Regions from separate parts of the Streptomyces sp. NPDC056373 genome, predicted to be linked through region 2. Evidence: riboswitches for the same ligand, from Rfam matches in the RefSeq annotation. Region 2 holds a riboswitch; each other region holds the start of a gene.
The links. Region 2 has a riboswitch for cyclic di-AMP ahead of ACFCXS_RS36140 (M23 family metallopeptidase). Riboswitches for the same ligand answer to the same signal wherever they lie in the genome.
Positions count from the first base shown of each region.

Region 1: another riboswitch for cyclic di-AMP. It lies ahead of ACFCXS_RS02960 (LysM peptidoglycan-binding domain-containing protein); the one in region 2 lies ahead of ACFCXS_RS36140 (M23 family metallopeptidase).
Region 3: another riboswitch for cyclic di-AMP. It lies ahead of ACFCXS_RS01960 (NlpC/P60 family protein); the one in region 2 lies ahead of ACFCXS_RS36140 (M23 family metallopeptidase).

Region 1 is NZ_JBHJPX010000001.1:623,029-626,293, reverse strand. It holds gene ACFCXS_RS02970 (GNAT family N-acetyltransferase) at 1-223, opposite strand, end outside; gene ACFCXS_RS02965 (HAD family hydrolase) at 410-1,258, shown strand; gene ACFCXS_RS02960 (LysM peptidoglycan-binding domain-containing protein) at 1,222-1,998, opposite strand; cyclic di-AMP (ydaO/yuaA leader) riboswitch at 2,004-2,179, opposite strand; gene ACFCXS_RS02955 (polyprenyl synthetase family protein) at 2,682-3,265, shown strand, end outside.
Region 2 is NZ_JBHJPX010000024.1:22,471-25,735, forward strand. It holds gene ACFCXS_RS36140 (M23 family metallopeptidase) at 96-1,136, opposite strand; cyclic di-AMP (ydaO/yuaA leader) riboswitch at 1,148-1,304, opposite strand; tRNA gene ACFCXS_RS36145 (tRNA-Met) at 1,593-1,666, opposite strand; gene ACFCXS_RS36150 (dihydrofolate reductase family protein) at 1,738-2,868, opposite strand; gene ACFCXS_RS36155 (MarR family winged helix-turn-helix transcriptional regulator) at 2,946-3,265, shown strand, end outside.
Region 3 is NZ_JBHJPX010000001.1:424,110-427,374, forward strand. It holds gene pcrA (DNA helicase PcrA) at 1-1,109, opposite strand, end outside; cyclic di-AMP (ydaO/yuaA leader) riboswitch at 1,423-1,595, shown strand; gene ACFCXS_RS01960 (NlpC/P60 family protein) at 1,604-2,791, shown strand; gene ACFCXS_RS01965 (hypothetical protein) at 2,884-3,265, shown strand, end outside.

The DNA of each region.
Region 1 (3,265 bases), on a different contig from region 2:
TCGCCCTGCCCTGCCCCAACGGGCCCCGCTCATAGGGCAGGAAGCCGGCCGGCTCCGGCCCCTCGTACACCACCGCGATCCGGGCCCCCGGCCGGAACAGGCCGACGGCTTCGGTGAACTCCGGCTCCATGAAAGGGTTGCGCGGTGCCTTCGAGGCGGCGCGCAGCGCACGCCAGCGCTCCCTCTCCCCTTCGCCGAGCTCCCCGGGCCCGGCCACGCGAATGCGCCCACTGTTCAACCCGACCCCCCGATCAAGTCCCCCCTGGACACATGGAAGGTACCGCTCTATGCGGCCTCACGGGTAGGTAGCGGAGCATGTTGTTGCCAACCGGTGCAGAGGCCTTCAACCGGGCAATCGGCGTCCGCCGTGCGATGAAACGAAGGGGCGCGCTGTCCGTATTCTCTGATCATGGCCGCACCCCTCGCATATTCACTCATCGCCACCGATCTGGACGGGACGCTGCTGCGCGGCGACGACACCCTGTCCGACCGGTCCCTCGCCGCGCTCGCGCGGGTGGCGGACGCCGGTGCCCAGCACCTCGTGGTGACGGGCCGGCCGGCGCCGAGAGTGCGGCCGCTCCTGGACGACCTCGGGTGCACGGGGCTCGCGGTGTGCGGGCAGGGCGCGCAGGTGTACGACGCCGGCGCGGACCGGCTGCTGTGGTCCATCACCCTGGACCGGGAGCTGGCGGAGACCGCCCTCGGCAAGATCGAGGCCGAGGTGGGGCAGGTCTACGCGGCGGTCGACCAGGACGGGGTGGACGGGCTCACGCTGATCGAGCCGGGCTATCTGATGCCGCACCCGACCCTGCCCGCGGTCCGGGTCGAGCGGCGCGAGCAGCTGTGGGACGAGCCCATCAGCAAGGTGCTGCTGCGGCACCCCTACCTGACGGACGACGAGTTGGCGGCGACGGCCCGCTCGGTGGTCGGCTCCCTGGCGACGGTGACGATGTCGGGGCCCGGCACGGTCGAGCTCCAGCCGTGCGGGATCACCAAGGCGACGGGCCTGGCGCTGGCCGCCGAGCACCTGGGGCTGCGGCCGGCGGACACCATCGCCTTCGGCGACATGCCCAACGACATCCCGATGTTCGACTGGGCCGGTCACGGCGTCGCGATGGCCAACGCCCACCCCGAACTGAAGGCCGTGGCCGACGAGGTCACCCTGTCGAACGAGGACGACGGCATCGCCGTCGTCCTCGAGCGACTGCTGGGCGGGTCGGCTCAGTACGGGCCGTTGACGTTGTCGATCGAGCCGTAGCGGTCGGCCGCGTAGTTGCAGGCCGCCGTGATGTTGGCGACCGGGTCGTACGGGTCGAAGGAGGTGCCGGGCACGTGGTAGGCGGCGAACGTCGGGTCGATCACCTGGAGCAGGCCCTTGGACGGGGTGCCCGCGGCGGCGTTCGAGTCCCAGTTGTTGATCGCCAGGGGGTTGCCGGACGACTCGCGCATGACGTTGCGGTAGATGCCGTCGTAGGAGCCCGGGATGCCCCGCTGCGCCATGATGTCCAGCGACTCGCGGATCCACCCGTCGAGGTTGTTCGCGTAGGTCTTCGCGGACGCCTGGGTGGCCTGGGCGACGCCGCCGGCGGGCTTCGCGGCCGGCTTGGCGGGGGCGGACGACTGGGTCGCCGTCTTCTTCGGGGCGATCGGCTTGGTGGTCTTCACCTTGAGCTTCAGCCCCGGGTGGATCAGCTTCGGGTTGTCGCCGACGACCGCGCGGTTGTCCTTGTAGAGCTGCTTCCAGCCGCCCGAGACGTCGTACTTGTCCGCGATGCGGGCCAGCGAGTCGCCCTTGACCACGGTGTACGTCAGGGACTTGGCGGGCTGGGCCGCCTGCTTCACGGACTGCGCGACGGGGGCGCTCTGGGGTTCGGCGGCGCTCGCGTGCGTGGCGCCGAGGAGCGGAAGGGTGAGTGCGGCTCCGCCGGTGCCCAGGGCGACGATGCCTCGGGTCAGCGGGTTGGTTCTGGGGCGACGGTGCGTGCCTCGTCCGGCCATGGCGATGTTCCTCTCCGGCGCCTGCGAGGTGAGCTGTCGGGTTCGGGCCGGGAGGTGCCCGGCCGCGTACGGCGCTGTGTGCCGTACGCGGCTTCACCCCGAGCCGTGCCGCTGTGCGGCCCGGCGACTTACCTGGGTCCCCCGCTCCTGCCACGCGTGAGTGAGTCGGTTGATGTGGGGAGTCCGGGCGGCGGCAGGATTAGGCGTCCGCCGGACAGGGCCGGAACGTATGCGAGAGCACATGTCGGGAACAAGCACCTCAGTCACATATTGCGCGGTTGACCTTGGTCGGGGGCGTTTGGGCGGCTTGATCCTTTGCGGTAGCCAAGCCTCAACTGGCTTTCGGGGGAAGGCGGTACGGGCCGGTGCGGAAGCGCGGCGGAAAAGGGGAAGAAGTGATTCAACTCACTGATCACGAGTCTGCGGGGCAATTTCCGCCAAGGGGAATTCAGTGACTCATCACGGCAAATCGTGCATAACTCCCTACCCCCGGGTAGGTCGATAAATATCTGTTCTTATGGGTTGATCGAAAACATAGCGGTCGTGATCGGATACCACCCGGCCTGTAACCACGGGCGCTGGCGGTGATCGAAACGTGACCGGATACGCTGACTCGAGTGAGGGCAGCGACCTATCGACAATCCGCGTAATCACCGGCAGACACAGCAGACAGGAGACCCCTCGTGACCGACGTCGGGCCGTTCGGGCTGAGCGTGCGGGACCAGGCTCTGGAAGCCGACGTCCAGGCCGGATTGACGGCTGTCGAGGAAGGCTTGCTCGAGGCCACCAAGAGTGAGGTGCCCTTCATCACGGAGGCCGCCCAGCATCTGGTGCGGGCCGGTGGCAAGCGGTTCCGCCCGCTGCTCGTGATGCTCTCCGCCCAGTTCGGTGACCGCCACGCGCCCGGGATCGTGCCGTCGGCCGTCGTCGTGGAGCTGACCCACCTCGCCACGCTCTACCACGACGACGTCATGGACGAGGCCGCCGTGCGCCGTGGTGTCGCGAGTGCGAACACCCGCTGGGGCAACTCCGTCGCGGTCCTCACCGGTGACTTCCTCTTCGCCCGCGCCTCCCACATCCTGGCCGACCTCGGCCCGGAGGCCGTCCGGGTGCAGGCCGAGGCGTTCGAGCGTCTGGTGACCGGCCAGATCCTCGAGACGGCCGGGCCGCAGGACGGCCGGGACCCCGTGGAGCACTACCTGGACGTGCTGGGCGGCAAGACCGGTTCGCTCATCGCCGTGTCGTGCCGGTTCGGCGCGATGATGTC
Region 2 (3,265 bases):
ACGGCCCTGCGCCGGAACGCCGACGGCCCTGACGTCGGGGGTCGCCGTCAGGGCCGTCGGTCTTCAGTGCCGGTGCTTCAACGCGTGCGTACCGCTTACGGGTTCAGTCCCTTGCCGCGCAGCCACGCCATCGGGTCGATGCCGCTCGCGGACCCGCCGTAGTGGACTTCGAGGTGCAGGTGCGCCCCGGTGACGTTGCCGGTGGCGCCCACCCGGCCGATCACGTCGCCGGTGCTGACCTTCTGGCCGACGCTGACGCCGATGGAGGACTGGTGCGCGTACCAGATCTCGGTGCCGTCATCGAGGGTGAGGACGGTCTTGTAGCCGTACGAGCCGTTCCAGCCGGCCTCGGTGATGGTGCCGCTGTGCACGGCCTTGATCGGCGTGCCCGTGGGGGCGGCGAAGTCGAGGCCGGTGTGGTGGCCGGAGGACCAGTAGGCGCCGGCCTCACCGAAGGTGGAGGTGAGGGTGTAGGCGGAGGTCGGCAGCGTGAACTGCTTGGCGAGGGCGGCGAGCCGCTCGGCCTCGGCCTTCTTCTCGGCCTCCTCCTCCGCCTTCTTCTTGGCTTCGGCAGCCTTGGCCTTGGCTTCCTTCTCCGCCTTGGCGACGGCGTCCGCCGCTGCCTTCTCGGCGGCGGCCGCGGCGTCCTCGGCGGCCTTGGTCTCGATCTGTTCCTGCTGGTGCTCGACCTGCGCCATGATCCGGGCACGCAGCGCGTCACCGGCGCCGGCGTGGGCGCCGGACGTGCCCTTCGCGGTGTCCGCGGTGGCGGTGCCGAGGCTGCTGAGCGGGGTGGCGGAACCTTCGGGGGTGTCGTCGTCCGAGATGAGGGAACCCACCGAGGGCAGGTCCGGCACGGAGATGGACACCGGGGGCTTGCCGGTCTGGGCGCTGGCCATGCCGCCGGCACCCACGGCGGCTATGACGCCGACGCCCAGGACGGTGGAGCTGCGGGCGAGGCCTCCGCCGCGCTGCTTGGTGACGCGATGCCGGCCACGGACGGGACGGATGGACTCCTCGGTGGGGTTCCACTCCTGGAACGGGCCCTCGTCGGTGCGCTGACCGCCGTAGCCGAAGGTGTCGGTGTCGCGCGTCGGCGCGTACGGGGCCGCGGGGGCAGGCCGGTTGGACGCCACGTGGGCGTACTCCTTTCCTTCCTTCTCGCCTACCGGGTTAGCTGACGGGTTCGGAGCAGGAAGGTCTCCTACGCGCGTATACCTGCCGTGCTTCCACGGTGGTATCCGCCCGATTCACCCCAAGTGGTGGTTCCCCGGTTCCCTTTCGGGATTCGGCGCGTGCGCGCGGCGCCGTCTTCTGTGACGGCTGGGACGACCGCGCTGCGTTATCGAACGTTAATGGAGGCGCGAGGGGTATTCCAGCGATTCCGCTTGATCATTAACCTTTTTCGCGTGGACTTACCTGCCATGACCGGCTTAAATCGGGCGAGTTGACCGCCCCGCAAGTGACTGACGGGTTTTGACGGTGTGTCAGTTGTTATGCGGAACGCGGTGGTTCGCTCACCGAACGTAATGGGGTGCCGAGAAAAGCACCGAGGGCCGGAATCCTTTCGGATTCCGGCCCTCGGCCTTCAGTAGCGGGGACAGGATTTGAACCTGCGACCTCTGGGTTATGAGCCCAGCGAGCTACCGAGCTGCTCCACCCCGCGTCGTTGTGTCACCAGTGTACGCCATCCGCGGGACCGCTCGCACACACCCACCGTTCCGGCCTGTGCGCAGCTCAGCTCAGCAGGTGGCGGTTCGGGGCCTTGGCCCGCTCCTCGTGCTCCGGGAGGACGAGGACCTCCACCCCCTGGGCCGCCAAGAGGCCGCTGCCGTCGGCGTCCGTCACGAAGGTGTCCGGCTCGCGCCAGGCCGTGACGACCCGTCGGACGCCCGCGTCGAGGGTCAGCCGGGCGCAGGGTGCGGGGCGGGATGCGCGGCGGGCGCACGGCTCCAGGCTGCTGTACACCGTCGCGCCGGGCAGGCGCGGGTCGGCCGGGTCGAGCTTCGCCAGGGCGGCCTCCTCGGCGTGCACCACCGGGTCGCCGCCCTCGCGGGAGTGGCCGCGCGCCAGTTCCGTGCCGTCGGCGGCGACCACGACAGCGCCCACACTGAACGCGGTGTCGGAGGGCGGACAGTGCTCGGCCAGCTCACAGGCGCGGGTCAGCCAGTGGTGGTCGGCGGCGGCGGGCAGGGCGCCGGTGCCCGGGGCGGTCGGCTCGTAGCGCATCAGGACGACGTCCTCGATCCGCCGCGATTCCAGCAGCCGGAGCCGGCCTCCCTGGTAGCCGCCGGGGCCGAAGAGCCGGGGCGCCCGGGGGTCGCCCACGAAGAGCGGGGCGAGGACCAGCTGGAGTTCGTCGGCCAGGCCCTGGGTGAGGAGCTGGGTGTGGATCAGGCCGCCACCCTCGACCATGAGCCGCCCCACGCCCCGGACGTCGTGCAGATGCGTGAGCAGCCGCCGCCAGTCGAGGTCGGCGCCGAGCGGGACGACATCGGTGGCCAGACGGAGCGCGCGGGCACGGTCGGCGCCCTGGTCGGTGGTGTAGAGGACCTTCTCGCCACCCGTGTGCCAGAAGCGGGCGTCCGGGTCGAGGTCGCCGGAGCCGCTCACCGTGACCTTGAGCGGGTACTCGGGTTTGCCGGCGGCCGTGCGGGCGGACCGGCGCTGCTCCGAGTTCACCAGCAGGCGCGGGTTGTCGGCGCGGATGGTGCCGGCGCCGATCAGGATGGCGTCGGCGTCGGCCCGGACCTCGTCGACCCGGTCGAAGTCGGCCGGGCTCGACAGGAGCAGCCGGTCGGGTCCGGTGTCGTCCAGGTAGCCGTCGAGGGAGACGGCGGCGGACAGCAGGACGTACGGGTGAGGCATCGATGCTCCGCGGCTGGTCGGGACGGCGGGACGGGACAGGGCTTGGTTCAAGTTTGAAACAAACCTACACTGGCAGCATGACGACTCGCTGGCTCACCCCCGAGGAGCAGCGCGCCTGGCGCGCCTACATCGCCGCCTCGCTGCTCCTGGAGGACGCGATCGACCGGCAGCTCCAGCAGGACGCCGGCATGCCGCACCTGTACTACTCCATCCTGTCCGTCCTGTCGGAGGCCCCGGAGCGGCGGCTGCGCATGACCGATCTCGCGGAGCGGCTGAAGATCACGCGCAGCCGGCTGACGTACGCGGTCACGCGGCTGGAGAAGGACGGCATGCTGCGGCGCGAGGCCTGCCGGTACGACAAGCGGGGCAGCGTCGCGGCGCTGACCGACGAGGGGTT
Region 3 (3,265 bases), on a different contig from region 2:
GCGCTGAGGATCGTCTGTGTGGAGCGGTAGTTCTGCTCGAGCAGGATCGTCGTGGCGTCCGGGTAGTCCTCCTCGAACTGGAGGATGTTGCGGATCGTCGCGCCGCGGAAGGCGTAGATCGACTGGTCGGCGTCGCCCACCACGCACAGCTCGGCAGGCGGGACCTCCGCCTCGGGCGGGACGTCGACGGGGTGCTCGAAGGTGCCGACGAGCTCGCGGACCAGAGCGTACTGGGCGTGGTTGGTGTCCTGGTACTCGTCGACCAGGACGTGCCGGAAGCGGCGGCGGTAGTGCTCGGCGACGTCCGGGAAGGCGCGCAGCAGGTTGACCGTCGTCATGATCAGGTCGTCGAAGTCGAGGGCGTTCGCCTCGCGCAGCCGCGACTGGTACATCGCGTAGGCCTGGGCGAGGGTCTTCTCGAAACCGTCGGTGGCCTGGGCGGCGAAGTCCTCCTCGTCGATCAGCTCGTTCTTCAGGTTGCTGATCTTGGCACTGAAGGACTTCGGCGGGAAGCGCTTGGGGTCGAGGTCCAGGTCGCGGCAGACCAGGGCCATCAGGCGCTTGGAGTCGGCGGCGTCGTAGATCGAGAAGGACGAGGTGAAGCCGAGCTTCTTGCTCTCGCGCCTGAGGATGCGCACGCACGCGCTGTGGAAGGTCATGACCCACATGGCGTTGGCGCGCGGGCCGACGAGCTGCTCGACGCGCTCCTTCATCTCGCCGGCGGCCTTGTTGGTGAAGGTGATCGCGAGGATCTGGCCCGGGTGCACGTCCCGCTCGGCGAGCAGGTGGGCGATGCGGTGCGTGAGCACACGGGTCTTGCCGGAGCCGGCACCGGCCACGATGAGCAGCGGGGAGCCGGAGTGGACGACGGCGGCGCGCTGGTTGTCGTTCAGCCCTTCCAGCAGCGCGGCGGAGTCGATCACCGGGCGGGGGGCGCCGTCGCGGTAGTAGGCGTCCCGGTCCGGGGGCACGTCGAACTTCCCGCCGAACAGATCGTCCGGGATCGGCTCCGGAACGTGATCGTCCTCGGGCGGCGGCGGGGGCTCGTCCGCGGGGCCCCGCTGGGCCTGGAGGTTCGCCAGGAAGCTGTCGTCAAAGAGGCTGCTCATCGCTCTCCGAGTCTAGGGCGCCCCACTGACAGCCCGCCGCCGCCCTGAGAACATCGCCGCGCGCCCGGGTCCCGCCGACCGCCCGGCGGCGCGTTGTCGCCCTCCATGACGGCGCGATCACGCCCTGCTACACAGCCGGCATGTACGGATTTTCCCTGACCAATCCCCCTTGATCGTTCACTCTCGGCAACGCTCAGGAATAAGGTCACGAAAATGTATCGGGCATATCACCCATCAACCTTCACACGGACCACACGAGTTGGCTACGGTGCGACCAGGCCGCATGACCCCCACCGGCGAACGTCGCCGGGCCGCGCGGCCTCCGCCGAGTCCGGTGTGCCGCAGCGGCAGCCGGAGCCGGGGACCCAACCGTGAACCTGGGGTGAATCGGCCCGACTCCCTGTGCGGAGAAGGCCGTAGGGCAAACCTTCCGAACCACCCGCCCGAACCCGACAGCTAACCCGGTAGGCGGAACATGGAAGGAGTCGCCTCCCTTGGCGTCGCACCGCAAGTCGCGTCCTACGGGTACGCGCATGGCAGGCATACGGACCCCCGCCCTCGCAACGGCGGCCCTCACCTCCGTGGCCCTGCTGTCCCAGTCGGCCAACGCCGCCCCCGAGGCCGACGACAAGCCCAGCCTGGAGGAAGTCGAGAAGAAGGTCGACGACCTGTACCGCCAGGCCGAGTCGGCGACCGACAAGTACAACGCGGCCAAGGAGAAGACCGCCAAACAGCGCAAGCAGGTCGACACCCTCCTCGACGACGTCGCCCAGCGCACCCAGAAACTCAACGAGGCGCGCGAGGAACTGGGTTCCTTCGCCTCCGCCCAGTACCGCACCGGTGCCGCCGCCCCGGACACCGCGACGTTCCTGCTCGCGGACACCCCGCAGGACTACTTCGACCAGACCCAGCTGATGGACCGGATGACCGGCCGTCAGAAGGTCGCGGTCGACGACTACGTCACGCAGCAGTCCGAGACGATGAAGAAGCGCCAGGAGGCCACCGAGAGCCTCGAGACGCTCACCGACTCGCAGGACGGCCTGAAGACGGCCAAGGCCACCGTCCAGCGCAAGCTCGCCGACGCCCGCGAGCTGATGTCGAAACTGACCGCCGAGGAGAAGGCCCGGCTCGCGGCGATCGAGAAGGAGAAGCGGGCGGAGGCCGCCCGCAAGGCCGACGAACTGGCCCGGCAGCAGGCCGCGCAGCAGCAGGCGCAGGAGGAGGCCGCCCGGCAGCAGGACGGCGGCTCGGCCTCGTCCGGCTCCTCCGGCTCCTCGGGTTCCGGCTCGCCCTCCTCGACCGCCCCGGCCGACTCCTCGTACGCCACCAAGGCCGACAAGGCGCTCGCCTTCGCCCGCGCCCAGATCGGCAAGCCGTACGTGTGGGGCGCCGTCGGACCCGGCTCATACGACTGCTCGGGCCTCACCCAGGCCGCCTGGAAGGCCGCGGGCGTCACCCTGCCCCGTACGACGTACGACCAGGTCGACGCGGGCACCACGGTCCCGCTCTCCCAGGCCCGACCCGGTGACCTGGTCTTCTTCTACGACGACGTCACCCACGTCGGGATCTACATCGGCAACGGCATGATGATCCACGCGCCGAAGCCCGGCACGTACGTGCGCGAGGAGTCGATCTACTACGACGGCGAGTCGGCGATCCACAGCGTGGTGCGCCCCGCCTGAGTGAGGCCTCAGGGCCGGTCGCGTCACGTTTTTGAGGGGCACGCGCGCGTGCCCCTCTCGTGAGGCGTGCGCCGCTCTCTAGCATCGGCACCATGTCCGGTCCCTCCCCGTTCGCCGCCTGGTGGGCGACGTATGCGCTGGCGACCGGCATCGTGTCGGCCGGCCTCGACTCCGCTGGGTACGCGATCCCCTCCCGTATCGCCCTGGCCCTGGCCTGCGCGGCCTGGCTGGCGGCGGCCGCGGGCCTCGTCCAGCGGACGCACGGCGAGTGGCGGGTGGAGACCCCGGCCGCGCTCACCACCGTCGCGGCGACCGCCATCCTGGGCACGGGCTTCTCCGCGGCCGGGCAGCAGCCCGTGGCCGAGGCGCTGCTGGCGCTCGCCATGGTGCTCTGGGCGGTGCTCCTCACCGCGGAGGCCGAGGGGCGGCGCGGAACCGTGTTCCTGCGCTGCGTGGCCACCCAGGGGCTCGCCG